3 regions of the Nocardia sp. TBRC8007 genome follow, and region 2 is predicted to be linked to each of the others. Evidence: predicted binding sites of a transcription regulator. Region 2 holds the regulator's gene; each other region holds the start of a gene.
The links. The regulator LexA, encoded in region 2, represses DNA repair genes until DNA is damaged. The targets are predictions, from matches to a motif close to CGAACANNTGTTCG.
Positions count from the first base shown of each region.

Region 1: a site for LexA is predicted at 5,284-5,297, ahead of cofD (2-phospho-L-lactate transferase). Genes of this name have one in related genera too.
Region 3: a site for LexA is predicted at 2,133-2,146, ahead of ACX4ZE_RS01945 (SAV_6107 family HEPN domain-containing protein). Genes of this name have one in related genera too.

Region 1 covers NZ_JBWSOR010000004.1:71,957-82,077, reverse strand. Annotated here, with positions in the region: gene manA (mannose-6-phosphate isomerase, class I) at 1-979, opposite strand, end outside; gene ACX4ZE_RS06145 (tobH protein) at 979-2,172, opposite strand; gene ACX4ZE_RS06140 (phosphomannomutase/phosphoglucomutase) at 2,294-3,670, opposite strand; gene ACX4ZE_RS06135 (DUF3499 domain-containing protein) at 3,724-4,101, opposite strand; gene ACX4ZE_RS06130 (metallopeptidase family protein) at 4,179-4,583, opposite strand; gene ACX4ZE_RS06125 (WhiB family transcriptional regulator) at 4,785-5,018, opposite strand; gene cofD (2-phospho-L-lactate transferase) at 5,509-6,507, shown strand; gene ACX4ZE_RS06115 (coenzyme F420-0:L-glutamate ligase) at 6,504-7,850, shown strand; gene ACX4ZE_RS06110 (NUDIX hydrolase) at 7,894-8,412, shown strand; gene ACX4ZE_RS06105 (alkane 1-monooxygenase) at 8,599-9,912, shown strand.
Region 2 covers NZ_JBWSOR010000002.1:335,825-345,945, reverse strand. Annotated here, with positions in the region: gene ACX4ZE_RS04200 (aminotransferase family protein) at 1-6, opposite strand, end outside; gene hrpA (ATP-dependent RNA helicase HrpA) at 120-4,223, shown strand; gene nrdR (transcriptional regulator NrdR) at 4,225-4,695, opposite strand; gene ACX4ZE_RS04185 (hypothetical protein) at 5,107-5,616, opposite strand; gene lexA (transcriptional repressor LexA) at 5,910-6,620, shown strand; gene ACX4ZE_RS04175 (acyl-CoA dehydrogenase family protein) at 6,693-7,838, opposite strand; gene ACX4ZE_RS04170 (lysophospholipid acyltransferase family protein) at 8,176-9,072, opposite strand; gene hflX (GTPase HflX) at 9,360-10,121, opposite strand, start outside.
Region 3 covers NZ_JBWSOR010000001.1:434,460-444,580, reverse strand. Annotated here, with positions in the region: gene rsmH (16S rRNA (cytosine(1402)-N(4))-methyltransferase RsmH) at 1-21, opposite strand, end outside; gene mraZ (division/cell wall cluster transcriptional repressor MraZ) at 224-655, opposite strand; gene ACX4ZE_RS01950 (DUF3040 domain-containing protein) at 1,066-1,482, opposite strand; gene ACX4ZE_RS01945 (SAV_6107 family HEPN domain-containing protein) at 1,608-2,048, opposite strand; gene ACX4ZE_RS01940 (GNAT family N-acetyltransferase) at 2,222-2,833, shown strand; gene ACX4ZE_RS01935 (phytoene desaturase family protein) at 2,841-4,394, shown strand; gene ACX4ZE_RS01930 (carotenoid biosynthesis protein) at 4,391-5,272, shown strand; gene ACX4ZE_RS01925 (LppM family (lipo)protein) at 5,380-6,123, shown strand; gene ACX4ZE_RS01920 (glycosyltransferase family 2 protein) at 6,159-7,325, shown strand; gene ACX4ZE_RS01915 (methylenetetrahydrofolate reductase) at 7,510-8,508, opposite strand; gene ACX4ZE_RS01910 (polyprenyl synthetase family protein) at 8,689-9,810, shown strand; gene crtI (phytoene desaturase family protein) at 9,864-10,121, shown strand, end outside.

The DNA.
Region 1 (10,121 bases), on a different contig from region 2:
GCACCGGAGTGCGATAGCGCACCGACCCATCACCTGCGGGCTCCGGCAGTGCGACGGGCAGGTCGATCGGTTCGAAGTCCAGCACTCGCAGCAGTTCCGGCACATCGACATGTTTCGGGGTGAGACCGCCGCGCAGCACGTTATCGGAGTTGGCCATGATCTCTACACCGAGCCCGTGCAGATAGGCATGGAGGTTTCCGGCCGCGAGGAACAGTCCTTGTCCCGGTTCCAGCGTTATCCGGTTCAGCAGTAGCGACGCGATCACACCCGCGTCACCCGGATAGGCTTCGGCGAGTTCGAGTGTGGTGCGGGCCTCGGCAGCGAACTCACGTGTGCTCGTCCTGGACAGATAGCGCACACAACCGTCGAGTACCGCGGGCAGCAATGTGGCCAGCACGTGCTGCGGCAGCGTGATCCAGGTGGTGAACAAGGCGCGCAGTCCCGCCGAATCGGGTTGCGCGGCAAGCAGATCGATGTAGGAACTCAATTTTTCCACGGCCAGCGTGCGGAGCAATTCGACCGTGCGGCGAGGGTCGCGGAAACCGGCCAGTGCCTCGAATCGGTTCAGTGCGACGACCAATTCGGGCTTGTGGTTCCTGTCGCGATAATTGCGTAGCGGCGATGCCAAGGGCACCTTGGCATGTTCTTCTCGCTCGAACCCGGCCTCGGCTTGCGCCATGCTCGGGTGCGCCTGCAGCGACAGCGGCTCCTCGGCCGCCAGAATTTTGAGTAGGAAGGGTAGTTTGCCACCGAATTCCGTTGCAGTGGCGCCCAGTTCACGTTCCGGGTCGGCGGCGATCAACTCCGCGAGGGAGACGGCGCGGTCACCGATGTGCACATACGCGGGGTCGGCGGGGTGGGCACCGAACCAAAGCTCGGCTTCGGGATGAGCGGAGGGTACCGGTCGGCCGCACAATTGAGCGAGCGCGGTGCGCGAGCCCCAAGCGTACGAGCGCAGCGTACCAACGAGTTCGTGCACTAGTAATTTCTCCCGTACTGCCCTTGGTTGTCAGCTGTAGTAGCGCCGAAGCCGATCAGCTGCAGATAGGCGGCGGCCATCTCGAGTCGCAGCGCGAGTACGGCGAGTTGTTCGAGCTCGGTGCCGTGCTCGGGTGCGGATTCCGCTCCGGAGGCCGGAGCGGAATCGGTGATCTCGGTGTCCAGCAGATCTACATCGGCATTGATCAGATCGGCGTCCACCAGCCCGGCCCGGCCCCCGTCGAAGACGGCGATACGGCGGCGTGCGGCGGTCCGATCGTGATCAGCACTGAGCACGAATACCTGGACACGCTCCACAGGAGCGGGGCCGTCGAGTTCTTCGTCGTGGAACAGCGGATCGAAATCGGGCGCGGATTCGCCTGCCGCCTCAGCAAGGCGATCCTTCGCTGCGATGGCTTCGGTGAGGTCCACCGCGGTGGCCACCCTGCCCGCGGACTGTAGCAGTACCTCGGTGCCGTGTCCGGCCAGTATGGTGGCGGCCGGGGAATCACCCGCGAGTATTACGCTGCGCTGTTGCATACGCGCGGCCAACGTTTTGGCGGGATTGTGGAAGACCTCGTTACGCGGACCGTCGCGCAGTGCCTCCGCATCCAGGATGTCGGCCAGTTCGGTGAGCTCTGGGACGGCGATGCCGGTACGCACAGGGTCGACCGCGCGCAACACCGCGATTCCGGCGGCCAGAAAACGTAGGAGGCGGTTGCGCCCGAGTACCTGCACTCTGGGTTCCAGCAGAGCAGCGCGCCCGGCCGTAATAGCACGCAGCGGCCCTTCATGCGGTGCCGCGACCACCACTTCGGCGCCCCGGCGAAGCGCCCGGTCCACGGCGTCGATCAGCCTCGGGTCGCCCGCGTCGTCGCCGGAGACCAGCACGACATCCAGCGGGCCCACCCAGGGCGGCAGCGCGGTGACGGGGACGACAGGCAGGCCCGCCTGATCACTGAGAGCGGCGACCAGGAGTCCGGCAGCACGAGCGGCGCGTCCGGAACCAGAGACCAGCACCACGCTGCGTGGCCGAAGATTGGCCAGATGAGCCAATGCGTCCTCACCGACGGCTGCCGCGGTAGCGCGCACCTGGGCGCCACCGGAGGCGGCCGAACGCAGGGCGCCGCCAGCGTCAGCTGCTTCGAGTGAAGCGGCATCGTCGAGGTCGAGCACCGGTGTTCCAGCGATCATCGGGCGTTCCACCTCCCCTCATCGCGTTGTATCGTTTCTGCCGCTCCCGTGCCCACCCGGTTCGACTGCCGGACCGTGCCGGAGCCGGGTGAATCCAAGGCCTGTGATTCCACTATTCCAGTCAGGGGCGCACGGTGCTGAGGATCTCGGTCACGAGTGCGTCTACTTCCCCCGCCGATCGCGCCTCGACGTTCAACCTGAGCAGCGGCTCGGTATTCGATGCGCGCAGATTGAACCAGGCATTGTCGGCCAGTTGTACCGTTACCCCGTCCAACCGGTCCACCGAGTGCGCCCGGTCGGTAAACGCTTCGACCACGGCCATCATCCGCTCGCGGGGATCGGACACGGTGGAGTTGATCTCGCCGGAGGCCGCGTAGGTGGTATACGACGACACCAGTTCCGACATCGGCCTGGCTTTCTCGCCGAGTGCGGCCAATACGTGCAGCGCCGCGAGCATACCGGAGTCGGCGCCCCAAAAGTTTCGGAAGTAGTAGTGCGCGGAATGCTCGCCGCCGAAGACGGCACCGGTGGCGGCCATCTCCTGCTTGATGAACGAGTGGCCGACTCGGGTGCGCACCGGAGTTCCGCCTAGCTCGTGCACCAGCTCGGGTACCGCGCGCGACGTGATCAGGTTGTGGATGATCACCGCGCCGGGCTCTTCGGCGAGCTCTCGCTCGGCGACCAGGGCGGTGATCGCCGACGGTGATACGGGGTCGCCGTTCTGGTCGACCACGAAGCAACGATCCGCGTCACCGTCGAAGGCGAGACCGATGTCTGCGCCTGTATCGCGGACAAGCTTTTGCAGATCCACCAGGTTCGCTGGATCGAGCGGGTTGGCCTCATGGTTCGGGAAACTGCCGTCCAGCTCGAAATATAGTGGAGCGATGGTCACCCGCGGCAGTGATCCGAGTACTGCGGGCACGGTGTGTCCTCCCATGCCGTTGCCTGCGTCCACGGCGATGGTGAGCGGACGGATATCGCCGAGATCCACCAGGCTGTGCAGGAAGGTCGCGTAATCGGCGAGCAGATCGAGTTCTGTCGCGGTACCGCGCGTGCCCGTGTACGCGGGCACGCCTACGACCAATTCGTTTTTGATGGTGGCCAGGCCGGTGTCCTGGCCGACAGGAAGAGCTTTGGCCCGGCACATCTTGATGCCGTTATAGCGGGCCGGGTTGTGGCTCGCGGTGAACATGGCACCTGGACAGTCCAAATGACCGGAGGCGAAATACAACTGGTCGGTCGAGGCGAGGCCGATACGCACCACGTCGAGCCCCTGACCGAGCACGCCGTCGGCGAAGGCGGCCGACAGTTCGGGTGAGGAGTCCCGCATATCGTGTCCGATGACGATCCGGTCCGCGCCTTCCGCGCCCATCAGCCGGGCGAAGGACGCACCGATATCCTCGACGAATTCCGCGTCGATCTGCTCACCGACCACGCCGCGAACGTCGTAAGCCTTGATCACCGCGTTTACGAACTCGGCGGAGCGGGCGACTGTCATGCCCAACACCCTAGTGGTTGCGCTGGGCCGGTCCGACACCGTCCCGGTCCGGATCAGGATGGGGGGTCGGGAAGAACGCGCAGATGGCCGCGACGGCCGGTGCGGCCGGTGCGGGGCGGGGGCGCGTAGTCCCGGTAGCCGCGCTGGTCGCGTTCGGGCGGCCTGCGGCGCAGCCCTGCCTCCCGCACAGCTTCGGCGAGCGCGGTCAGATCGTCGTCATCCGGTGTGCTGGAGGAGAATCCGCCTTCGTGGCGAACCAGTTCCCAGCCCTTCGGTGCGGTGATACGTGAGCCGTGCGTATCGCAGAGATCCCAGGAATGCGGTTCGGCGACTGTCGCGAGTGGTCCGACCACCGCTGTCGAATCCGAGTACACATAGGTGAGCGTCGCGACAGCCGGATTCTTGCAGCCCGGTCGGCAGCAACGACGCATGGGGATCACGCCGATGAGAGTAGCCGCCCCGGCGCGTCGATGGGGACAGACACGCTCGAAGAATCATCGGTCTGTGCTCATCCGGCCTCCGGATCGATCACGTCGGGGTCCACGCCGAGGTAGGTCGCGACTTGCTGGACCAGCACCTCGCGCAGCAGATCGAGTAGATCCTCAGGATCGCCCGCACGCAGTTCGAGTGGCTTGCGGAACAGCACTACCCGCGCGCGGGTAGCTGTGCCGTGCCGGTCGACGCCGGCCGGGATGAGCCGAGACAGCGGTACCGGACCATCGGCGACCACCTCGTCCGGCCAGGTGACCGAATCCGGGTGCAGCGGACGTATCTTAGGCACATCGTCGACGGCGATATCGAGTTTGGTGAGCCGGTCGTGCCAGCGAGTGTCCAGCGGTGCGAACGCCTCCAGCACCAGTCGATCGAACTTCTGGCCTCGGGTTCGCCATGCCGGCACGGTAGGCGGCAGCATCGGGCCGCGTACCCCGTGGCCGCGGCGGGTCACGGATCGTGCAGTCGGTGGTCGGCGCTTACGGGAACGTGCCACAGCACAGAACCTAGGCCAAGTCGCCCGAGCTGTCCGTATCGAGTCGGGAGATCCGGTCGAGTCATGTCGCGTGCGCTCGGAGCCGTCCGCCCCGCCAGGGCGACTCCGAGCGCACGCGTATGTCTGTCAGCCGATGCCGCGCTTGAGTCTGCGGCGCTCCCGTTCGGAGAGTCCACCCCAGATGCCGAAGCGTTCATCGTGCGCGAGCGCGTATTCCAGACATTCGTCGCGTACCTCGCAGCCCATGCAGATCCGTTTAGCCTCGCGGGTCGAGCCGCCCTTCTCTGGGAAGAACGCCTCCGGATCGGTCTGCGCGCACAGGGCACGCTCCTGCCACTGTTCTTCGATGGAGTCGAACATTTCGTCGAAGCCGACCACGACCAGGCTGAGCGGAGGGGCCGCGACTCCGTCACCCCCCTCCTCGCCCTTCTGGTCGTTGTCTGCGCAGACGCCACGTGCTGCGCCTGCTGTGGAATCGGTCGGCGAGACCATCTCGTTGGCCATCGCTCCGCCTCCTCACTGTGTGTTAGCGCAGAATGATTCTTTCCGTCGGACCGACATGCGCGCCGACGGCCATACCCCGCGACGTTGTCCCGCGGACGCCTCCGAGCCCATCATCCCGATGCGAACATCTGTTCGAAAAACTGCCCGCGCCTTGACCTTCCGCGCGAACGCTGGAATGACATGACTGTGATTAGACACGCCGGACGCGTCGATGGTCAAGCCGCCGACGCTATTCCGTTACTATCCGCAGCCACATTCCGAACCGATCTTGTTCAGTGTAGTAGCAAATTGATGGCAAATTGCTAGTGAATCGAACCTGTCGTGTCAACGCATAGGCTGTACGGATGTGACTGGACAACAAACGGACACCACGACCGCGCGCAGACCCCGGGTCGCAGTCCTGGTCGGTGGTGTCGGTGGCGCGCGTTTTCTTCAGGGTGTCCGGGAACTGCTGCCCGAGGCGGACGTGTCGGCGATCGTGAACGTCGGTGACGACATTTGGATGCACGGCCTCCGGATCTGCCCTGACCTCGATACCTGCATGTATACCCTTGGTGGCGGTATCGATGTCGAGCGGGGGTGGGGCCGGGCCGGTGAGACCTGGCACGTCAAGGAAGAACTCGTGAAGTATCGCGCACAGCCGGACTGGTTCGGCTTGGGGGACCGTGATATCGCCACACATCTGATCCGCACTGAAATGCTACGTGCCGGTTACCGGCTCTCTGTGGTCACCGAGGCGCTGTGTAATCGGTGGCAACCCGGCCTGAAACTGATCCCGGCAACTGATGATCGATGTGAAACCCACGTCGTTGTGTCCGATCCGGACAACCCTGGCGAACGGCGCGCGATCCATTTCGAGGAGTGGTGGGTCAGGTATCGCACAGACATCGACACCTATGGATTCGTCACAATTGGTGCTGATGAAGCGAAGCCGGCGCCAAATGTGATAGAAATCATAGAATCTGCCGACGTGGTCCTGCTCGCGCCGTCGAATCCTGTCGTGAGTATCGGTGCCATCCTCGCGGTGCCCGGCATTCGCGGTGCCCTGCGCACTACTGCGGCCAAGGTAATCGGCGTATCCGGTGTTATCGATGGAAAACCATTGCGTGGCATGGCCGATGAGTGCTTGTCGGTGATCGGGGTGGAGAGCTCGGCCGAAGCGATCGGCCGGTACTATGGCGCGCGCTCGGCGACCGGAATTCTGGATGGCTGGCTGATCCACAGTACCGACACCGCCGAGGTGCCCGGCGTCGAAGTGCGTAGCGTGCCCCTGTTGATGACCGACCCGCCGACCACCGCTCAAATGGTGCGTCAGGCATTGGATCTCGCTGGAGCCGAGCTGTGACCATACCGAACGACCACGCAGCGCAAGAGTTGCGCATTCTGCCCGTCATCGGACTTCCGGAATTCCGGCCCGGTGACGATCTCGCCGGACACATCGCACGGTGTGCGCCCTGGCTGGCTGATGGTGACGTGCTCGTGATCACCAGCAAGATCGTCGCCAAGTCCGAGGGGCGGATCGTGCACGCGCCGCTGGATCCAGAAGAACGCGATATCGCGCGGCGCAGGCTCGTCGATCTGGAGTCGGTGCGGGTGCTCGCGCGCAAGGGCCGCACCCTGATCACGGAGAACAAGCTCGGCATCGTGCAGGCGGCTTCCGGAGTCGACGGCTCGAATGTCGAACGGGGCGAACTGGTTCTGCTGCCGACCGACCCGGACGCCAGTGCCGAAGCGTTGCGCGCCGCGCTGGCCGAAAGGTTGGGCGTGTCAATAGCGGTGATCGTTACCGACACTATGGGCCGCGCCTGGCGTCATGGGCAGACCGACGCGGCAGTCGGTGCGGCGGGGTTGCGAGTGCTGCACGATTACGCTGGCACAGTCGATGCCCAGGGTAATGAGCTGTATGTCACCCAGGTCGCCGTGGCCGATGAGCTGGCTGCCGCCGCGGACCTGGTGAAAGGCAAACTCAGTGGCGTGCCGGTCGCGGTGGTGCGTGGGCTGTCGATTGTCGACGATGGGTCCACTGCCACTGATCTGCTTCGGGGTGGCGCTGAGGACCTGTTCTGGCTGGGCACCGCCGAGGCCATCGAACAAGGGCGGCGCGAGGCGGTCCTGTTGCGTCGCTCGATCCGACAGTTCGCCGATACCCCGGTGGATCCAGAGCGAATCCGGGCCGCGGTGTCCGTCGCGTTGACCGCGCCCGCACCGCACCACACCCGGCCGGTGCGGTTCGTTTGGCTACGTGAGCCGGGCTTACGCACACGGCTGTTGGAGGCGATGGCGCAGCAGTGGCGTGCCGATCTCGCCGCTGACGGGCTTGCGCCGGAACGGATAGAGCGTCGCGTGGCTCGCGGCCGAATCCTGTTCGATGCCCCAGAAGTAGTCATCCCGTTCTGTGTGCCGGACGGCGCACACGACTATCCGGATGAGCGCAGGCGTGCCAGCGAGCGCACCATGTTCACCGTCGCGGTAGGCGCTGCTGTGCAGGGTCTGCTCGTCGCGCTGGCCACAGAAGGGCTCGGCAGTTGTTGGATCGGGTCGACTATCTTCGCGCCGGAACTCACCCGAGAGATCCTCGGGTTGGCTGGTGATTGGAACCCCTTGGGTGCTATCGCCATCGGGTATCCGCTGGAAGAGCTGAGTCCGAGGCCGGTACCTGACGCCGGTTCCTGGCTGGTCGAGCTGTGAGGGCGCTCGGTTCTGGTTCGTTCGCTGCGGGGGGAGGCAATCGGTGAGCGTCGAGTCGCTGCATGCCTCGGCGACGGATTTGCTCGAAACATGGCGTCCGGACACCGATGCGGATCAATCGTTACGCGAAGCGATATTGGCATTCCTCGGCTCGGCACCACGTGGGTGCCTGCGTGAGCACGCGCCAGGGCATATCACCGCCTCGGCAGTGGTCTTTTCGCATGATGGACGTGAAGTATTGCTGACTTTGCATCCGCGCGTGGGCCGGTGGATCCAGCTCGGCGGGCACTGCGAGGAGCATGACGACACGGTCGTCGATGCGGCATTGCGCGAAGCGACGGAAGAGTCTGGGATCACGGGTCTTCGGTTGGTGCCCGAACTGTATGGCGCCCAGGCGCACTCTATCGTCTGCTCGCTTGGTGCGCCTACCAGGCATTTGGACCTGCTGTTCCGGATCATCGCGCCGGCGGGGGCAGTGCCGGTCCGCAGCAGTGAGTCCACCGATCTGCGTTGGTGGCCGGTCGACGCAATGCCTGCGGGCGCCGACGTTCTCTTGCGCTGAGTTACGACCGAATCGAGTAGGCGTCATCGGGCACCGCGCCATTCGGTGCGGTGCCTGGCGGCCCTTCTGCCCGTTCCATGCTTTACATACGAATAATTTTGTCTAGACATACGACAAATATGCAGATATTGTCTATCTGGAAAGTATGTTGCATCACACGCATCGCGTTGTGGATGGGAGACGGCAATGTCGGCGAAGTCAACGCACCTGACAGATGCGGTTACTTCAGTAGCCTCGAAGGAGGTTGGCGAATCCGCAGGCCAGGTCGAGGTATCCGCATGGCGTGATAGCAAGCGTTACCTATGGCTGTGGGCGCTGTTCGCGCCGACCGGCTTGTTCACGATCGGACTTCCGCTGATCTGGGCATTCAACGAACTCGGCTGGCATCGCCTCGCGCAGGTGCCGTTCTGGTTCGGTCCGATCCTGGTCTACATGTTGATCCCGGTGGCCGACCTCTTCTTCGGTCCAGACGGCTCCAACCCGCCCGATGAGGTGATGGAGTATCTGGAGAACGACAAGTACTACCGCTACCTCACCTATCTGTACTTGCCGTTCCAGTACGCGACGTTGATCATGGCCGCTTATCTGCTCACCGCCGATGCGGTGGGCTGGCTCGGTATGGATGACGGCCTGCATGTGGTGGACAAGATCGGTTTGACCCTCTCGGTCGGCATCGTCGGTGGTGTCGGTATCAATGCCGCGCATGAACTCGGCCACAAGAAGGTGGACCTGGAACGGTGGTTGTCGCGCATCGCATTGGCGCAGTCGTTCTATGGGCACTTCTACATCGAGCACAACCGCGGCCACCACGTCAGGGTTGCGACACCGGAGGATCCGGCCAGTTCTCGGATGGGTGAGACGTTCTGGGCTTTCTTGCCGCGCACCGTATCGGGCGGTCTGAAATCAGCCTGGCGGCTGGAGGAGGTTCGCCTGCGGCGGCTCGGAACGCGACCGTGGAGCTTACGGAACGAGGTGCTCATCGGGTGGCTGATGTCGGCGGTGTTGTATGTGGCACTGCTCGCGGTATTCGGCCTCGGCCTGTTGCCCTATCTGGTGCTACAAGCCGTGATCGCTTTCAGCTTGTTGGAGGCGGTCAACTATTTGGAACACTATGGTCTGGTGCGGCAGCGCACGCCGAATGGGCGCTACGAGCGCCCCGCGCCGGTGCACAGCTGGAACAGCGACCATCTCGTCACCAATATCTTCCTCTACCACCTGCAACGGCACAGCGACCACCACGCCTATCCGACTCGGCGCTATCAGACGCTGCGTAGCTGGGATGGTGCGCCGAGTTTGCCGAGCGGCTACGCCAGCATGGTCCTGCTCGCCTATGTCCCGCCTTTGTGGCGCCGCGTCATGGACAAGCGGGTGCTGGCACACTATGGCGGTGATATCACCCGCGCGAACATAGCTCCCGCCAAGCGGGACAAGGTGCTCGCGCACTATGGCACCGCTGCCACCCAAGGGGGCTCCGCCCATGCTGAGAGAGGCACAGCATGAGAGTCGGATCCGGAATAGGCAGCGGCGTGTGACCACGCGAGGTCTCGCTCATGCTGAATGGAGCGCAGCATGAGCCGTCGGACCTTGAATGCGGCAGCGAAGCGTGGTCACACAGGGCCCCGCTCATGCTGAATGGAGCGCAGCATGAGCGGTTAGGCCTTGGAGGCGGTGAAGTGAGTTCATATGGAAAGGGGTGCGGCGTGAGTGGC
Region 2 (10,121 bases):
GTTCATGCCCACATCTTTACCGGAAACCGGGCCATTTACCGAATAGTCCGGGTTCGGCCCATGCCCTAGACCTCCTGTCGGAATATTCGATGGCGGGTTTCGGTACTCTGATCGATGCGATGACCACGCCAGCCACCACCGATTTCCGCACGCTCCGAGCCCGCCTGGCGAATCTCTCCCTTCGCGACGAACACCGGCTTCGGCGGCGGCTGGACCGGGCGCGCGGGGGTGACCTGGATGAGCTCGAGGCCGAGATCGCGGCGGCCGAGCGCCGGGTCGAGACGCGCCGCGCCGCATCACCACAGATTCGCTACCCAGAGCAGTTGCCGGTCACCGACCGCCGCGCGGATATCGCTGCGGCCATCGCCGAACACCAAGTGGTGATCGTCGCGGGCGAGACCGGTTCGGGCAAGACTACTCAGATTCCGAAGATCTGCCTCGAACTCGGTCGGGGCATCCGAGGCACCATCGGGCATACCCAGCCGCGCAGGCTTGCCGCGCGCACTGTAGCCGAACGCATCGCAGAAGAACTGGGCACGGAACTCGGCGATGTGGTCGGTTACACGGTGCGATTCACCGACCACGCCTCCGAACGCACGCTGATCAAGCTGATGACCGATGGCATCCTACTCGCCGAGATCCAGCGCGATCGGCTGCTGCGCCGCTACGACACGATCATCATCGACGAGGCACATGAGCGCAGCCTCACCATCGATTTCCTGCTCGGCTACCTCGGGCAACTGCTCCCCCGCCGACCCGACCTCAAGGTGATCATCACCTCGGCGACCATCGATCCGGAGCGGTTCGCCAGACATTTCGCGGATGAGAAGGGGACTCCGGCACCGATCGTCGAAGTCTCCGGCCGCTCCTACCCGGTGGAGATCCGTTATCGGCCACTCACGCTGGAGCTTCCATCAAGGAAGAACGACAGGACCGACTCAGAAGACCCAGGCGAAGTAGACACCCGGATCGTCGACCGCGACCCGGTGGACGCGATCTGCGACGCAGTGACCGAATTGTTCGCCGCGGGCGAGGGCGACGTGCTGGTGTTCCTGTCCGGCGAACGCGAGATCCGTGATACCGCCGACGCGCTACGCGATCTGCGGCTGCCGCACACCGAAATCCTGCCGCTGTACGCCCGACTGTCCGCAGCCGAGCAGCATCGGGTATTCGCTCCACACACCGGACGGCGGGTAGTACTGGCGACCAATGTGGCGGAGACCTCGCTGACCGTGCCGGGCATCCGGTACGTCGTCGACCCGGGAACCGCACGAATCTCGCGATATTCGATGCGGACCAAAGTGCAGCGGTTACCGATCGAGCCGGTGTCCCAGGCCTCGGCACGGCAACGGTCCGGCCGCTGCGGCCGGGTCGCCGATGGTATCTGCATCCGGTTGTACTCTGAGGAAGACTTCGAATCCCGGCCCGCCTTCACCGAACCCGAGATCCTGCGCACCAACCTTGCTGCGGTCATTCTGCAGATGACCGCGCTCGGACTCGGCGACATCGAGAAATTCCCCTTTGTGGAGCCGCCAGAGCGGCGCGCTATTCGCGACGGCATCGCCCTGCTCGAAGAACTCGGCGCCCTGACGCGCGACGAAGCCGCTCTGACATTGACGCCGCTCGGGCGGGAAATGGCCCAGCTGCCGGTCGATCCGAGGATGGCTCGGATGCTGGTAGAAGCACAGCGCAACGGCTGCCTGGCCGACATGCTGATCATCGTCGCGGCACTGTCGATCCAAGATGTCCGGGAACGACCCGCTGAGCAGCAGCAGGCCGCCGATACCTCGCACGCCCGATTCACCATCGAAGGCTCGGACTTCCTGACCTACTTGCGCCTGTGGGATTATCTCGGTGGGCAACGCGCGTCGTTGTCGTCCAATCAGTTTCGGCGCTTATGCCGCGAAGAGTTCCTGCACTACCTGAGAATCCGAGAGTGGCAGGACCTGCACGGGCAACTGCGCACGATCACCAAAGGACTCGGCTGGTCGGTGCGGACGCGGCAACGAGCCGAGGGCACCGCGCAGTGCCCGGCCGACGCCTCGCGACCGGAGCGCGGAGCAGTAGGAAGAACGCACCAGGGCAAGCCTGCGCGCAGCCGGGACAACAGACAGCACGGTGGGAAAAGCGACCGGTCCGGCACCGACGCGGTAACGGACGACGGTACCGCCTGGGACGCTACCGCGATCCATCAGGCACTGCTGGCAGGCATGCTGTCGCATATCGGAGTCAGGGAGGCGGAGTCCAGGGAGTTCCTCGGCGCCCGCAACGCCAAGTTCATGATCTTCCCTGGTTCGTCGCTGGCGAAAAAACCGCCGCGCTGGGTCATGGCCGCCGAACTGGTCGAGACCTCGCGCCTATGGGGCCGGATCACCGCGAAGATCGAGCCCGAATGGGCCGAGCGACTGGCAGGTGACCTGGTCAAACGAACCTACGCCGAACCACACTGGTCGGCCCGGCGCGGCACGGCGCGCGCCTACGAACGCGTCACGCTGTATGGCATACCGCTGGTCACCGGCAGACCGGTGGACTACAGCCGGATCGATCCCGAACTGTCGCGCGAACTGTTCATCAGACACGCCCTGGTACAGGGCGAATGGCAAACCCGACACCAATTCTTCCATCGCAATCGCGCACTGCTCGACGATGTCGCTGATCTGGAGCACCGGGCGCGTCGCAGGGACATTCTGGTCGACGACGAGGCACTGTACGAGTTCTACGACAAACGTCTGCCCGCCGGTATCATCTCGGTACGACATTTCGACAGCTGGTGGCGCACCGCACGACGCACTGATCCCGCGCTGCTGGATTTCTCGACAACCACTGTGATCAATGAGGGCGCTGCCGCACTCGACCCGTCGGACTTTCCCGGTTCATGGCGACAAGGCGAGCTCAGTTTCCCGCTCACCTATCAGTTCGAACCAGGCAATGACGATGACGGAGTCACGGTGCGGATCCCGGTGGAACAGCTCGCCCACATCCGTGCCGTCGGCTTCGACTGGCTGGTGCCGGGTATGCGTGCTGAGCTGATCTCCGCGCTGATCAAGTCGTTGCCGAAGACGCTGCGCCGCAGCGTCGTTCCCGCACCCGACTTCGCGGCTGCCGCACTGGCCGTGTTGACCCCGCGCGCAGAGCCGCTGCGTACCGGACTGGCGCGCGAGCTGTCCCGCCTGGGTTCGGTCCCGATCGCACCGACCGACTTCGATCCCTCCGCACTATCCGATCACCTGCGGATAACCTTCGCGGTCATCGACAACGACGGTGCCACGTTGGCTCGCGGCAAGAGCCTCACTGCGCTCAAAAACAAGCTGGCCGAGCACGTGTCCGCGGCGGTCGCCCAGGCTGCCGCCGGAGTAGAACGCCCACCTGCCACTGTATGGAGTTCCGAATCGCTCGGCACTATCGCGCCGACAGTGCGCCGAGAAGTGGCCGGGCAGACCGTTACCGGATATCCCGCTCTGGTCGCCGAGCGCGAAGGAGTGGCGGTCCGGGTGCTCAGCACCCCCGCCGAACAGGCCACCGCGATGCGCTCCGGCACAAAGGCACTACTACTGCACGCCCTGCCGGTGTCGCTCCGCGCCCTCACCTCGGGTCTGTCACCTGCGGATCGGCTTGCGCTGAGCCAGAATCCCTACGACTCGCTGGAGGAGCTGCTCGTGGATTGCCGCGCGGCCGCCGCTGACCAACTCCTCGCCGCCGCAGGCGGTCCGGTGCACGACCCGGTAGAGTTCGACAGGCTCGTCGCCCGGATTCGTCCCGACTTCTCCTCCACCACTGCGCGCGTGCTTCGCTCGGTGGTGCCGGTACTCGCCGTCGCCCACCAGGTTTCGGTCGCACTCCCGCAGATCCGCGAGCGCGACATCGCCGATGACGTGCGTGATCAACTCGATAATCTGGTATTCCGTGGCTTCGTCTCCGAATGGGGCGCGACTAGGCTGCGCGAGCTACCCCGCTATCTGCAAGCGGCGCTGCTGCGTCTGCACGCATTGCCCGGCTCGACGGTGCGCGATCGACAAGGAATGGCTGAACTCGATCGGGTACTGGCTTCCTACGATCGTCTGGTCGATTCGCTGCCGGAGCACCGCAGGCATACCCCCGCGATCACCGATATCTGGTGGATGATCGAGGAACTGCGCATCAGCCTGTTCGCGCAGAAACTCGGCACCTCCTTCCCGGTGTCCGCCAAGCGGATCGAGAAGGCGATCGCGTCAGTCCGGCGCTGAGTCAGTCAGCGGCTGACAGTGCCTCGGCACGCGCTCGGCGCATCTGCTGGATCTCTCGTTCGAAGTCCTCGGCGGAGGTGAACGACCGATAGACCGAAGCGAACCGCAGGTAAGCCACCTCGTCCAGGTCGCGCAACGGCCCGAGGATGGCCAGGCCCACCTCGTGACTGGGCACTTCCGGAGCCCCTTTTGCCCGCACTGTGTCTTCCACCTGCTGCGCGAGCAGGTTCAAGGCATCGTCATCGACTTCCCTGCCTTGACAGGATCGCCGCACACCACGAATAACTTTCTCGCGGCTGAACGGCTCGGTGACCCCGCTCCGTTTGACCACGGACAGGATGGAGGTTTCCACCGTGGTGAACCGCCGCCCACACTGTGGGCACGCGCGACGACGGCGGATGGCCGCACCTTCGTCGGCCTCACGCGAATCCACGACCCGGGAGTCCGGGTGTCGGCAGTACGGGCAATGCATCCGAGAAATCCTTCGTCGATGCGCGTGTCTCGCGGCCGAGCCTCCCACCGATCGCGGTGATCGGCCCGGCGAGCACGTGTATCGAGGTCTATACCCTGGCACCGGGTATTCCGTGTAGGACACGCGGAATACCCGCATAACACTTCGAGGATACCCGTCCGAGTACCCGAATCATCTCACTCACCCCGATCACCGTCCGACAGGCACGCTCATCCAGTGATCCGCCGCTGCGTGGCCAGTTCCCACCAAGAGGACCGGTAACAGTGCCACTGATGCTGAAGAAGGCCATACGCCGAGGACCCTCGACATCGTTCACGCAATGGCGAGCGGGCCACTTCGTCAGCACCGAACCAACGGGTTCCGTTGCGGCGTTATGTTATTTCTGCCGAATCCCGATGTTCGACTCCCCGGTCAGCCCACACGCACAGCCCCTGATCCGCCCGCACCATCCACCACCGCGGGGGCAGATCCACCGGGCGCACCACCCCAGTCACCTGCCCGCACATGCGCCACCGCGATCAGTCCCACTACTACCACGGCGGTGAGCAGCGCAGCGACAGCAAGCGCAGCGAAACCGATCTGCGCGTGCTCGATACGGCGCATCGGATCCACAACACAGGCGCGCCGGGGAACAGAAACCCTCGCATTACTGCCATACGCAACGAATCCACTACCGGGCCGCACATCGCGCGGTCGTCGATCAGCTGCGGATCGATGCTCGGATACCAATGCCAACGACCGCACGCCGGTACGCGGCATCCACTGATCGGTACCGCATCCGAACTCTTCTTCCTCCATACGCAGACCAGCGACACGACGAGCGAACTCCGTGTTCACCACACCGATCGGTGGGATGATGCCGTCGGTAGGCAGGGCGGTCTCGCCGCTCAGTGGGGTGATATTGCTGATCGCAGTGCTCATCGGACAAACCTCCGTGGTAGGTGCTCCGTTGCCGTTCGAGCCGATGCTGTTCGTTCGAACTCGCATCCAGCCGACGTTCGATCAAATGTTCGAAGAACTGGTGTTCGATTTCTACCATGCCCAGTTGGCAAAGTCAGCAGAAACGCCCGACATACGTCGAACAGATGTTTGATACATCGGCGCGGGCGGGATAGATTCGAAGCACCCGGACACAGGGGCCATGCGGACACGCGCCGGGTACCGATCGGCCGGATACAGCAGGAAAGGCGGTTGCGGTGAGGCAGACGGGCGATATGAGCGACGAGACCGGCGGCGGCGCCGACTCGGCGGGTACCGGAGCGGATCTCACCGCACGCCAGCGCAAAATACTCGGGGTGATCCACACATCGGTCAGCGGACGCGGCTACCCCCCGAGCATTCGGGAGATCGGCGACGCCGTAGGGCTCACGTCTACATCCTCGGTCGCCCATCAACTGCGCGCCCTCGAACGCAAGGGCTATCTGCGGCGCGATCCGAATCGGCCACGCGCGGTGGATGTCCGAGGCTTGGATGAAGTGGTGCGATCGGTGACCAACCTACCGGTCGCCGCAGTGGAGCACGCCGAGGACACCGTCGATACCGATCGGCCCGCACCCGCATTCGTCCCAGTGCTCGGACGGATCGCTGCCGGTGGCCCGATCCTGGCCGAACAGGCCATCGAAGAAATCTTCCCGCTGCCGCGCGAACTGGTCGGTGACGGTTCGCTGTTCCTGCTGAAAGTAGTCGGCCAGTCCATGGTCGACGCCGCGATCTGTGACGGCGACTGGGTGGTCGTGCGACAGCAGAACGTCGCCGACAACGGCGACATCGTCGCGGCGATGATCGAGGGCGAAGCCACGGTGAAGACCTTCAAGCGCACCGGCAAGGACATCTGGCTGATGCCGCACAATCCGGTCTTCGAGCCGATCCCCGGCAACGAGGCGCAGATCCTGGGCAAAGTCGTCACGGTCATCCGCAAGATCTGACGCCACCGACCCAGTCGCAGCCGGAAGCGACTACTGCGCGGCGTCCTGCCAAATGATGGATCAGGGGATGTGTCAGGAGAGCTTCAAGCTGCGCCCGACGATCTCCTTCATGATCTCGGTGGTACCGCCGTAGATGGTCTGGATGCGAGCGTCCATGTAGGCCTTGGCGATCGGGTATTCCTTCATATAGCCATAGCCTCCGTGTAGCTGCAGGCAGCGGTTGATCAGATCCAGCTCTTCCTCGGTGCTCCACCATTTGGCCATGGCGGCATCCTCGGCGCTGAGCTTGCCCTCATTGTGCAGTTCGATGAACTTGTCGACCATCAAGCGCACCGCAGTAGTCTTGGTGGCCAGCTCGGCGAGCACGAAACGGGTGTTCTGCAGTGCCCCGATAGGCTTGCCGAACGCCTTACGATCACGGACGTACTGGATGGTCATTTCCAGGCAGGACTCCATTGCCGCGGCTGCCATGACGGCAATCGACAACCGTTCCTGCGGCAGATTGTGCATGAGATGGATAAAGCCCATGCCCTCGGTACCGAGCAGATTCTTGCCGGGCACACGTACATCACTGAAACTGAGTTCTGCGGTGTCCTGGGCCTTGAGCCCGAGCTTGTCCAAGTTACGGCCACGCTCGAAGCCGGGCATGCCACGCTCCACCACGAACAAACTGAAGCCCATCGCCCCCTTGTCGGGATCAGTCTGCGCGACCACGGTCACGAGATCAGCATTGATACCGTTGGTAATGAAAGTCTTGGCGCCGTTGAGAATCCAGTCGTCCCCGTCGCGCACCGCACGAGTCTTGACGCCCTGCAGATCCGAACCCGCGCCTGGCTCGGTCATCGCGATCGCGGTGATGATCTCTCCGGCGCAGAAACCAGGTAGCCAGCGTTGCTTCTGTTCGTCGTTGGCCAGGTCCAGTAAATAAGGCGCGATCACATCATTGTGCAATACGAAGCCGAGACCTGAGTACTGGCCGCGCACCGTCTCCTCGGCGATGATGGCGTTGTAGCGGAAATCCTGCACCCCGCCACCACCGTGCTGCTCCGGTATGGCCATACCGAGGAAGCCTTGTTTGCCTGCCCCCAGCCAGACTGCCCGGTCGACGATGCCCTGCTCTTCCCACTGCGCGTGATGCGGTGCGACGTGCTGATCGAGAAACTTGCGAAACGACTCCCGGAACAACTCGTGTTCCGGCTCGAACAATGTGCGCTCCACACCGACCTCCTAGTGACCACACTGGCCGATCCACACCGACCAGTCATGCCCCATAGGGTACCCGGAATGAGAATCCGCGTTCACTTCTATCCCTGACTGCGGAGCTACCCCAGCAAATGCGGCGTCGGCGAACACGGAGACGACCTCAGGTGACGTACTCGCACAGGATGTGGCGCATCGACCCACATCCGGAAGGCCACTACACCGACCGCGATGCGGTCCGAAAGGGCTGCACGAATTCCGTTCGGTGCCTATGGATTCGGAAGGAGAACAACACCGCGCTCGCACCGGAGTCGAATCCGAAAGCTATCGCCCAGGCCGGAAACCGTAGCAGCTGTCAGCGTTTCAACCAGTTGCGCGCACGACCCGCCAAGGTGCGAGCTTCATCGCGCTCCCGCTCGGTGAAGAGGAATTTCATCTCCTCCTCCAGTGCCTTACGCACCACATCGCGAAGCTCCACCGCGGCAGCGTCCACATCGTCGGCGTCGAGCCAAGGGGCCGGTTCGATCGGAGCGCCTACAGAGAAATAGAAACGCTCCGGCCGCGGGATAACGGTGGGGCCGATACCACGGATCAGCGGAGGAGTCAGATCAGGACTGAGTCCGAGCGCCTCCACCGTCCAGCGCAATGGGCGCAGGAAGGGGTGGTCACCATCGACCACGATGTCGTAGGCGTCGTCGATGCCGATCATCGCGACCGGAACAATCGGAGCTCCCGCCTCGATGGCCATGCGCGCGAAACCGCTGCGCCCTTCCCATTTGAGCATGTACTTCTCATTCTTGCGACGCACCGCCTCCCGACCGCCACCGGGGAAAACGAGGACAGCCTCACCGCGCTGGAGCAAGGCCAGACAATTAGGCCTGGTTCCACGCACCGTGCCCAGGCGGTGCAACAGGTGACGCACACCGGGGACGTTGATCAGTACATTCTCGGCGAGACCGCGGATGATACGACCGCGGCGGCGCAGTATCTCGGGGAACAGCAGTGGAGCATCGATACCGCCCATCAGATTATGATTACCGACCAGCAACACCGGCCCATCGGCAGGAATATTCTCCAGGCCGTAGAAACGCGGGCTCGTCCACGCCCGCAGCGGCGCGAGCACGGCGTCGACAAGCCTCAAGTCGGCGTCGGTCAGCGAAACCGCCAGTGGCGCACCGTCGCTGAGTACTGGATCGATGATGTCCCCAGCACTGGAGTGCCGGGTACCGGAATCGGGGCGCACGTCCGACATAAACCCTCCTGCGTCGATTCGACGACAATAGCGTAACGAAATCGACTACGTGGCACCGAATGCGCGCGACGCATGACAAGAGTGCCGCTACAAACCGATCAAGGTGTCCGGCGCGCCGCGAAGGCGGACGCGAACTCGCATGTCATCGCCCCAGCAGGAAACCATACCGTCCGACATGTCATGGTCAAATGTGAAAACGCCCACATCTCATCGAAAAATCACTGGTAGCGAGCAGCGCCCCGGCCTCCACCCCTACCGGATCATCGAGTCGGCACCGACCCACACCGCTAATGCTCGCCGGTCTCCCGCGCGTGGTTCGCGCCCACATGCGCGTACTCCGCCAGGGCGGCAGCAAGGGCGTGCGGGACGCGAGCGCGAACACGAGTGCCGCTCTCTTCGTGGTGGGAACTCAGGATGCGGCCCTCGGCATGGATACGAGCGATCAGGTCGCCGCGCGTGTACGGCAACAGCGCACCGACTTCCACGTCCAACTCGCCGAGCAATTCGGCGAGCCGCGCCCGAAGTGCGTCCATGCCCTGTCCACGGTGTGCGGAAACGAACGACGCGTCCGGCAGGAGCGCGCGCACATGGGTGAGGTCCGTCGGGCCGATCGCATCGATCTTATTGACTACCAGCAATTCCGGCGGAGCGGGTGCACCGGACTCCTTGATCACGTCCGTGACCACCTCACGCACGGCTTTGATCTGTTCGGCGGGTAGCGCATCGGAGCCGTCCACCACATGCAGCAGCAGATCGGCACCAGTGACCTCCTCCAGAGTGGAGCGGAATGCCTCGACCAGCTGAGTCGGCAGATGTCGAACGAAACCGACCGTGTCGGTGAAGACCACCTCGCGCCCGTCCTCCAGCTGGGCCCGGCGGGTAGTCGGATCGAGAGTGGCGAACAACGCGTCCTGCACCAATACTCCGGAGCCGGTGAGAGAGTTCATCAGGCTCGATTTGCCCGCATTGGTATAGCCGATGATCGCCACGGAAGGGGTACCGCTGGAGTACCGGCGCGCCCGCATGGTGTCGCGAGCGGTTTTCATATC
Region 3 (10,121 bases), on a different contig from region 2:
GCCGCGCTGTTCACGGTTCACCTCGGCCTCCCGGAGTCTTGCCTCGCCTTGTCCCGCACCACGACCAAATCGCCTGGATAGGCGGTGCTGCCTTGATACACAGTGCTTTTGCTACGGATACGAATGCCCCGTGGTCTCTGACCGAACTTCGGCGCCTGGCGTCGGGGAAGTACGTCAGGGTCCGCGCCCGGGCAGAGACCGCGCGGCACTCGTTCGCTCGCGGCTAGAAGATCCCGCCCAGCGACTCGTCTCTTGCTTGCGAGAAGTCCTCCTCGTGCTCGGCGAGGTAGGACTCCCACGCCTGCTTATCCCATATCTCCAGGAAGTCGACCGAACCGATCACCACACAATCCCGTTTCAGATCGGCGTAGCGACGATGTTCGGCCGACAACATGATCCGGCCCTGCGCGTCTGGACGCTGCTCGTCCGTTCCGGCTGCGAGCGCCCGGACGAACGCGCGGGCCTGCGGATTGTTTCGAGACGCGGCGGCGGCACGCCGGGCAAGCGCGATGAACTCTTCTTTCGGATACACGGCAAGGCTGTGGTCCTGACTCTTCGTGACCATCAACCCTCCCGCCAGATCGTCTCGAAACTTCGCAGGCAACGTGAGTCGCCCCTTGTCATCCAAGCGAGGCGTGTAGGTACCGAGAAACATCTCGATACCTCCCTAGTCGATCACCTCGATGGTCGGCCTTTCGGTACTGCGCGCCCCACATTACCCCACTTTCCCCCACTTTCAATCGAAACAAGCAGTGATCCGACTCCTGGCTCAATCGATTCCGCAGCTCAGCACAGCTATCACTGTGGTGGGGGACTTTCGCGAGTTCTGCCGACACGCGTCGTGTCTTCAATCTAGTACCCGAAAATACTCAGCAAATGCCCTGGTACAGCTCATGCGCACCCGTGAAGAACACTTGCGGGGAAGGGCGTGGGAGAAGGTGGGGAAACAAGAATTCCGCCGGAGCTCATCCGCGACGCCAGTGAGCACACCGACAGACTGCGACGCCGCACCCTCTACGGTGCGGCGTCGCAGTCTGTGCTGAGGTTACCGATCGCCTGGGTTGGCTACTCCTGTTCGAACCGTCTCCGGAAGCGGTCCTCCATGCGCTCGGAGAAGCCGCCGGACTTTCGTTGACGGCCCGCATGGCCGCCCGAGCCTCCGGAGGAAGCATCCCCACCGGATCGCTCGTTCTTGGCGGCGCTTCTGGATGCGCCGAGTAGCAACAGAACACCCGCGCCGAACATGACGATGAATCCGATCAGACTGATGATCGGAAAGCCACCAGGCTTCACGGGCGCCGCGATACCTGCGACGAGGAGGGAGAGGCCGAGGACGAACAACGCCGCGGCCTGAAGTCTACGACGACTCGACGTCGTACGAAGCCGTCCACCACGGACGGACGAGGCGAACTTGGGATCCTCAGCATAGAGAGCGCTCTCGATCTGTTCGAGCATGCGCTGCTCGTGCTCGGAGAGTGGCACGGTACCTCCCCCGGCACTAGGACGTGGCTGCCGCCTCCGGGTAGGCGGCAGATAGCCGACCTTGGCGGCTATCCGACACTAATGATACGAGTTCGAACAGGGCCAGACCACCTACTCGCCGATAACTAAGCTGTCATACCTCCGGTACCGCCCGGCGCAGGTCGCAATCGAGCCGATGCCGAGAGGAGATCTTCCACGTCATGGAGGAAGGCGCCGACTCGCGAAAGGAACTCGTCCGCCACATGATTGTCGATGCACCGGTCGAGTCCGGCCTCCAACGCGGCCCTGGTCTCCGAGTGCGCGCTGAAGTAGTCCGCCCACATCACGAACTCGGGCGCGGCGCGCTGCAGGAGCACCCACGCGTTCCGTGATCGCGCCCTCGGCGCGGCATCGGCGGCCGTGAGAGCGATCACCGCCCCCGCACCACGCAGCGCAGCCAGATAGGCGGTACGAAACCGCTCCCGCGGATCTCGTTCCCCCGCCGCTTGCATGAGCAAGCCATCCGCCCGCGCCAACAGCTTGCCGGCCCGGCCGGGCCGCCCCGGATGTTCCACTCGACCAGACATTGCCGTCCCTCCACCATCACGCGCCCTGGCCGGGTCTCTAGGCTGGAGGCGGCGTGCCGCACCGCCTTCCGGCACTGCCCGAACAGAACAGGTATTCGAACGTTTCAATTGAACTCGAATAGTAGAGACACCCCCCGACAAACTCCCGTGTCCGCGCGCAACCGATGAGAGCCATGACCGCTGTCAAGCCCAATCACATTCCCGCACCCGCCATTGTCGACCTCTCCGTGGCGGCTCTGCGCTCCCGGCTGCCCGACGCGCTGGCGGTATACGTGGCGGCCATGGACTATCCGCGTGGCACCGAACGTCATCGCGCGCCGATGTGGACCGAACACATGACCAGACCCGGCTGGCGAGCGGTCGCCGCCGTGTTACCCGATGACTCCGGTCGGATCGATCTCAGGAAGGCACCCATCATGGCAGTCGCCTACGGCTATCGCGGTGCCACCCAGCAGTGGTGGCACCAACAGGTGCACAACGGAATGCGCCGGTCGGGCTGGCCGGAACATTCCGCGCGAGAACTACTCTCGGATTACTTCGAGCTCACCGAACTCCATGTGCATCCAACCGCTCAAGGCCATGGCATCGGCGCCACCCTGCTGGAACGGTTGCTACGAGATCGGGCCGAGCAGACCGTACTGCTGTCCACCCCCGAGGTCGTCGGTGAGAACAATCGCGCTTGGCGGCTGTACCGCAGGCAGGGATTCACCGATGTGATCCGTAACTTCGTGTTCGCGGGCGACACCAGGCCGTTCGCGATCCTCGGTCGGCGGCTGCCGTTGTGAGAGTCCCATGACAGCGGTTGTAGTCGGCTCCGGCCACAACGGCCTGATCGCCGCGTGTTACCTCGCCCGCGCCGGGCACTCGGTCGAAGTGCTCGAATGCGACGATGTACTCGGCGGCGCGGTATCCACGGTCGAACGGTTCCCAGGCCATCAGGTCGATCGTGGCTCGTCGGCACACATCATGATCCGTCATACCGGGATCCCCGAAGATCTGGAACTCGACCGCTTCGGGCTACGCTACATAGATTGCGATCCTTGGGGATTCGCCCCCGCTCACGCAGACCGCCCGGCGATCGTTTTCCACCGTGACCTGGAGTCGACCTGCTCCTCGATCGCCGCGGCCTGTAGCAGCAGGGATGCCACAGCGTATCGCCGGTTCGTCCGGATGTGGGGGCCACGGAGTACCCGCGTCATGCGGGCCTTCGGTATCAGTCCGACGCCAGGCAGGCTGGTGCGGTCGTTCTGGGGCCTGGACGCACCCAACGGCGGCAGCGCGCTGTCTCGGGAGTTCCTGCAATCCGGAGACGCGTTGCTGGACACTTTCTTCGAGGATGAACGCCTGAAAGCGGCACTGGCGTGGTTCGGCGCGCAATCCGGCCCGCCGATGTCGGAACCAGGCACGGCACCGATGGTCGGCTTCGCCGCACTCATGCACACGCTGCCCCCCGGTCGCGCGGTCGGCGGCAGCGGCGCACTGACCGCGGCCCTGGCGGCGCGGCTCCGCGCCGCCAACGGGACAGTGACCACGGGCGACGCGGTATCGGCACTGTTCCGTGACGGCAAGGGCTGGCGAGTCCGCACCGTGTCGGGACGAGAAGTGCGTACCGACATCGTTATCGCGGGCACTCACATACTGACCACGATCGATCTGCTACGTGCGGGTGGATTCGACGGTGCGGTGCTCGACGAGTGGCGGCGGCGCATTCGTGTCGGGCCCGGGATCGGCATGGTGGTACGAGTCGCCACCCGGGAACTGCCCCACTATCCGGGCAGCCCGGCCACACACTCCGCTCACGGGCTGCAATTACTGGTATCCGATCGCGCACAGTTGCGACGCGCGCACGGTGCGGCACTGGCAGGAGAGATACCACCGCGGCCAGTGGTGCTGGCGATGAGCTTCAGCGCGCTGGACCCGACCATCGTGCCGCCCGACGAACATCAGTTGTCGTTGTGGGCTCAATGGCACCCCTATCGACCTGCCGACGGCAGCGACTGGGCTACGCTCGCCCAGCAGGAGAGCGACCGGATCATCGCCGAAGTCGATTCTTATGCGCCTGGTTTCACCGAAACGGTGCTGCACAGGCATGTGCAGACGCCAGTAGATCTGGAGCGTGAGCTCGGGCTTATCGGCGGAAACGTCATGCATGTGGAGATGTCGCTGGACCAGATGATGCTATGGCGCCCCCTGCCGGAACTGTCCGGTCAACGAGTACCTGGCGCGCCAGGACTGTATCTGACCGGCGCGTCCACCCATCCTGGCGGCGGTGTCTGCGGAACGAGCGGCCGCAACGCCGCGAACATAGCACTACGCGACATACGGCGCCGCAGGCTGAGACGATGACAGACCCGGACGACGCGCCGAACACGGCTCTGAACAACGCCGAGTCACCGCGGCCATACCGCGCCCGGACTGCACGTCCCACCTCGCGGGGATCGCGTTCGCCGCGTTTCCTCCTACCACTGGCCCTCGTCGCTGCGGCGGTGGTCGCGCAAATCAGTTATCCCCTCACTACGGGTGCTGCGCGTGACCGCAGTACCGTCACGATCGTGCTGCTGTGCGCTGCTGCTGCACTGGCCAACGCGACTGCTACCAGGGGTATTCGGTATGCCATCGGTTTTCTGGTGCTCGTCTCGGGTATCGGATTGCTGGCGGAGGTGGTCGGCGTCGCGACCGGTGTACCGTTCGGCCGCTACGCATACACCGCCGACCGGCTCGGCCCCACCCTGTTCGATGTGCCGTTGCTCATCGCGCTGGCCTGGGCAGGAGGAATTTATCCTGTGTACATAGTGGCCAGGATAGTGTCGCGACGTACGGTGCCGCGGATCGTGCTGACCGCGACCGGCGCGGTGGGCTGGGATCTGTTCCTGGATCCGCAGATGGTCGCCGACGGGCAGTGGACCTGGTGCGACACCACCTCCGGGCTACCTGGGTTGGAGCAGATTCCATATACGAACTATCTGGGATGGTTCGGCGTCGCTCTCGCGATAGCCGGAGCACTGACGATCTGGGAACACGCGGCACCTGACCGCCTCCCGCCATCGCGACCTGGCGCGATCGCGCTCGCCGTACCGGTCGCACTGTTCCTGTGGACGTGGCTGGGATCGGCACTGGCGCATGCGGTATTCCTCGACCTCCCCTTCTCCGCTTGCTACGGTCTCGCCGGAATGGGGGTGCTCGGCGTCCCGCTACTGCTCAGAGCGGCCCGTACACAGAGATGACCGGCCCGAGGTACTCGGCGCAGCACGCCGACACGTCTCGCGCCCAGCGTTTCCTTGCCTGCCGTGCCACCTGGCACGATATCCCCGTGCAGTCGAGTCCAGTCCCTATGAAGCCCGCCACCCCGGAACGCCCGCCGCAACGGCCCCGACACACCGGAGCACGTGCCACGGCGTCCTTCCTGCTCGCGGCATTACTGGTCCCGATGCTCGCGAGCTGCCTGCGCGTCCAAGTGTCGATGGGCGTCTCGTCCAACGACCGGGTATCGGGCCGGATCGTAGTCGCCGCGGTGCCCGGCGACCCCGGAGACAAAGGCCCTCAGCTCAAAGCACCGGAAGCCATCGCCGCGAAATTACGGATAGAACCGTACACTCGAGATGGATACGTGGGCAGTCAGGTGTTCTTCGACGATCTGACGTTCGGCGAAGTGCAGCAACTCGGGCAGCTGTCCGAACAGACCCAAGGCTTGTTCCAGCTGCAATTCCAACGCACCGGAGATCTGGTCGACTTGAGTGGCCGGATCGATCTGGAATCCGTTCCACCGCACGGCTCCGATGTGCGATTCACCATCGCGTTTCCGGCACACGTCACCAGAACCAACGGCATCCGCGAGGGCGACAACACCGTCTCCTGGAAACTTTCGCCCGGTGATGTTTCCACGGTGCACGCTGAGGTCCGATACGCCGACCCGAACACTCGTTCGTTCGCAGGCTGGGCGGGCATTGTCGGCGGCATCACACTCGCGGTCGCCGCCATCGTCGCCGTTATGGCGTACATGGACCGCAACCCCGCCCCGCCCGGCACCGGATTCTCCCTGATCCGCTGGTGGCGTTGGGTGACACAGAACCGTTGAACACTCGGCCCGCGCACCGGGATAGCGTGGCGCATATGCTGAGTGCCGATCAGCCGAAGCCGTTACCCGCGGGCTCGATCCCGACCGCCTGCGCCGCCACACTGGCGATACTCGGCGCGGGTGTCGCGCTGTACAACCGAATCACCGTGCGGCAGTTGACAGAGACGCCTGCCATGGTGCGCGAGCCGATCACTGTCTGTATCCCGGCGCGTAATGAAGCCGACCGGCTTCCTGATCTGATCGCCGATCTGCGCGCGCAGGTAGGCATACCAGAGCTGTCGGTACGCATTCTCGACGACGGGTCCACCGACGGCACCGCTGTCGCCGCCCGCGCGGCGATCGCAGGTGATCCACGCTTCACCCTATCGCGCACCGAATCCGAACCACCCCAAGGATGGACCGGGAAGGCCGCGGCTTGTGCCTGGTTGGCCGCGACAGTGACAGCGCCGGTGCTGGTCTTCCTGGACGCCGATGTGCGTTTGGCCCCAACCGCACTCGCGGCAGCGGTCGGCATCCTGCGCGAGCGGGGAGCCGCTCTGATCTCGCCGTGGCCGCTGCAGTTGACCGGGTCGGCAGCTGAGGCCGTGGTGCAACCATTGCTGTGTTGGTCATGGGCCTCGACCCTGCCGATCACCGTGGCCGAACGAAGCCCGCGGCCATCGACCGCGGTGGCCTGCGGTCAGTTTCTCGTGTTCGATCTCGCGCGCTATCGCGCGGTGGGTGGCCACGCGGCGGTGGCGGGAAGCCGCACCGAGGACCTCGAACTCGCCCGCATGCTGCGTCGAGCCGGGCATCCCACCACTCTAGTGGCCGCGGGCCCGCTGACCCGCACCAGAATGTACCGCGGTGCGGCCGAGCTGAGCATGGGCTACACCCGTTGGCTCTGGTCGGCTTATGGAGGCACAGTGGCAGGAGGGGCCGCGGTAGGGCTGTTGTCCGCCCTTGTCTATTTGGTGCCGCCCGCGGCCGCCGTCCTCGGTAAGGGCTCGATCCGGCGCATGGGCTCGATCGGCTGGCTCGCCGCGGTAATGAGCAGACTGCTGGCCCGTTCCCTCGAGACCGGCGGGCCACTCGGTCGCGCCGACATTCTCGCCGCCCTCGCCCATCCCCTGTCAGTAGGGGCATATCTGCTGCTGTGGGCGCGTTCGCACCGGGCACGGCGCCGTGGCACAGCGCGCTGGAAGGATCGCACGCTCCCCTGAACTCTTGTGCCGTATCGCCGAGCACAGTATTCCGGCAACACATACAGCAGGGCGTATGGCGGACAGCGACTCCCTGGCGGGCTTCCGATCCCGGCCCACGCAGAGGCAGAGGCATGAAAACTATACGACCACAGCGATTCACGCACCCACCTACAGTGTGCGACCGGACTTCCGACGCACGGGGTCAGGCACTGATCGGCGCACCCATGACACCGTAGCCGAGATTGGCTAGCACCTCGCTGGTCGCCTTGGCGAAGTTGAGGGTGATGAAGTGCAGGCAGGGCGCACCCTCGTCGATCAGCCGCTGCGCGATCTCAGTGGCAATCTCGATACCAGCGGCGCGCACCGCCGCGGCGTTCCCCTCATCATCGCCCGCCGCTGCGCGCAACCGCTCCATGACGGCGGTGGGGAGCGCTCTGCCGGATAATTGTTCGGCACGCTGCACAGTGCGCAGCGAGGTGATCGGCATCAGTTCCGGGATGATCGGCTTGGCGCCTTCGATCGGATCGAACACCGCGATCCGATCGCGCAGACGCAGATAGTGCTCGACGTCGAAAAACATCTGAGTGATCGAGTACTCCGCGCCGGCCCGCAATTTCGCGGCCAGGAACGCGGTGTCGGTCGCCAGGTCCGGTGAACGGTGGTGGCCTTGTGGGAATGAAGCAACACCGACATGGAAGTCGCCGAGATCGCGCACAATGCGCACCAACTCCTCGGCGTAGGAGACTCCGTCGGGGTGCTTGTGCCACTCCCCGAGGGGGTCGTCCGGCGGATCACCACGCAGTACCAGAATGTTGCGGATACCGGAATCGGCGTATGCACCGACCAGTGAGCGCAACTCGGCGACGCTGTGGTCTACCGCGGTCAGATGAGCAACCGGCAACAGCGTCGTCTCCCGTGCGAGTTCACCGGTGACTCGCACGGTGCGGCCACGGGTGGAACCGCCCGCGCCGTAGGTCATCGACACGAACGCCGGATGCATGCGCTCGAATTGCCGCACCGCACGCCACAACCGCGCCTCGGCGGCCTCGTCCCTGGGTGGATTGAACTCCACCGAGAACGGCACCGCATGCCCCGTATGAGCCCGCAAGCTCTGGACAACAGAAGGTGTTCCAGAGACACCCGGAGATGTCCGAGCAGGCCGGGCAGGGTTCGAGCTTCCCCGCGCGTTGTCGAAAGTCACCGATCTAGTTTAGAGGTGTCCGGTGGCGGCACTGCCTGCTCGCTCGGACTCCCGCGTATTCTTCGAAACAGGCGGCGTGTCCGCCGTGCCGATCGGCCCGGACCGTACCCGTTCGGCTGATTGAATCACCCGCAGCGCTCGGGCGCTCTTCGACCCCGTGCGTCCATTGTCCGCACGACCCTGGAGGCCTCCCTGTCCGCCAGAACTCCACACACTGCCGTGCCGCAGCCGGGCACCTCTGCCTTCGGCATCGCCGTAGAAGATGTCTTGACCAGTTTCTTCAGCACCCGTCGCGCGACTGTCGAACGACTCGGTCCGGTCTTCATCGAGGCCGTAGACGTGCTGGAGCAGTTCGTGTTGCGTGGCGGAAAGCGCACCAGGCCCGCGTTCGCGTGGATCGGCTGGCTCGGCGCGGGTGGCGATGCGCACGGACCAGAGGCCGACGCGGTACTCACCGCCTGCGTGGCCCTGGAACTGGTCCAGACCTGCGCGCTGATCCACGACGACATCATCGACTCTTCTCATACCCGCCGTCGTTTCCCCACTGTGCATGTGGATTTCACACAGCGCCACCGCGAGCGCGGGTGGGCAGGCGATGCCGCGCACTTTGGTACCAGCGTGGCCATCATGATCGGCGATCTGGCGATGACCTGGGCAGATGACATGGTGCATGCGGCCGGTCTGACGCACGCGGCACTCAGCAGATTCGCGCCGGTATGGGCCGCCATGCGCACCGAGGTACTCGGCGGCCAGCTGCTCGACATCACCGGCGAGGCGGATGCCGACGAATCGATCGAGACCGCGTTACGGATCAATCGGTACAAAACCGCTGCCTACACCGTCGAACGCCCACTAGAACTGGGCGCAGCCCTCGCCGCGGCCGACCAGGGGCTGATCGAGGCGTACCGGACGTTCGGCACCGCGATCGGCATCGCATTCCAACTGCGAGACGATCTACTCGGGGTCTTCGGCGACCCGGCGGTGACCGGTAAGCCCTCGGGCGACGACCTACGCGAAGGCAAGCGCACCGTACTGCTGGCCGAGGCACTGCGCCGTGCGGACGCCACCGCCCCCGCCGCGGCCACGCTGCTACGCAGCGGGATCGGCACCGAATTGACCGCGGACGCGGTACAACGACTGCGCGCGCTACTCATCGAACTCGGCGCAGTCGACGCGGTCGAGCACAGAATCGCCGAGCTCACCGACCGGGGGCTTGCCGCCATCAAGGGCAGCTCGGCGACTCCGGTAGCGAAAGAACGACTACACGCCATGGCGCTGGCCGCGACCGAGCGCACCGCGTGAACCGCTCGACGACGCACAATCCTGCGCACGTCCGGGCGAGAATGGAGAACGACATGAGAACTGTTGCCGGGCCCACCGATCGAGTGGTGGTCGTCGGCGCCGGGCTGGCCGGTCTCTCCGCCGCGCTATACCTGACCGGCGCGGGCCGTACGGTGACACTGCTCGAACGGGCCGATCATCCCGGCGGCCGAGTCGGCCGCTATCTGGGCGCGGACTATGTCATCGATTCCGGCGCCACCGTACTGACCCTGCCCGAGCTGATCACCGACGCGCTCGGCGCTGTCGGCCGCAGCCCGGAAACCTGCGTCCCT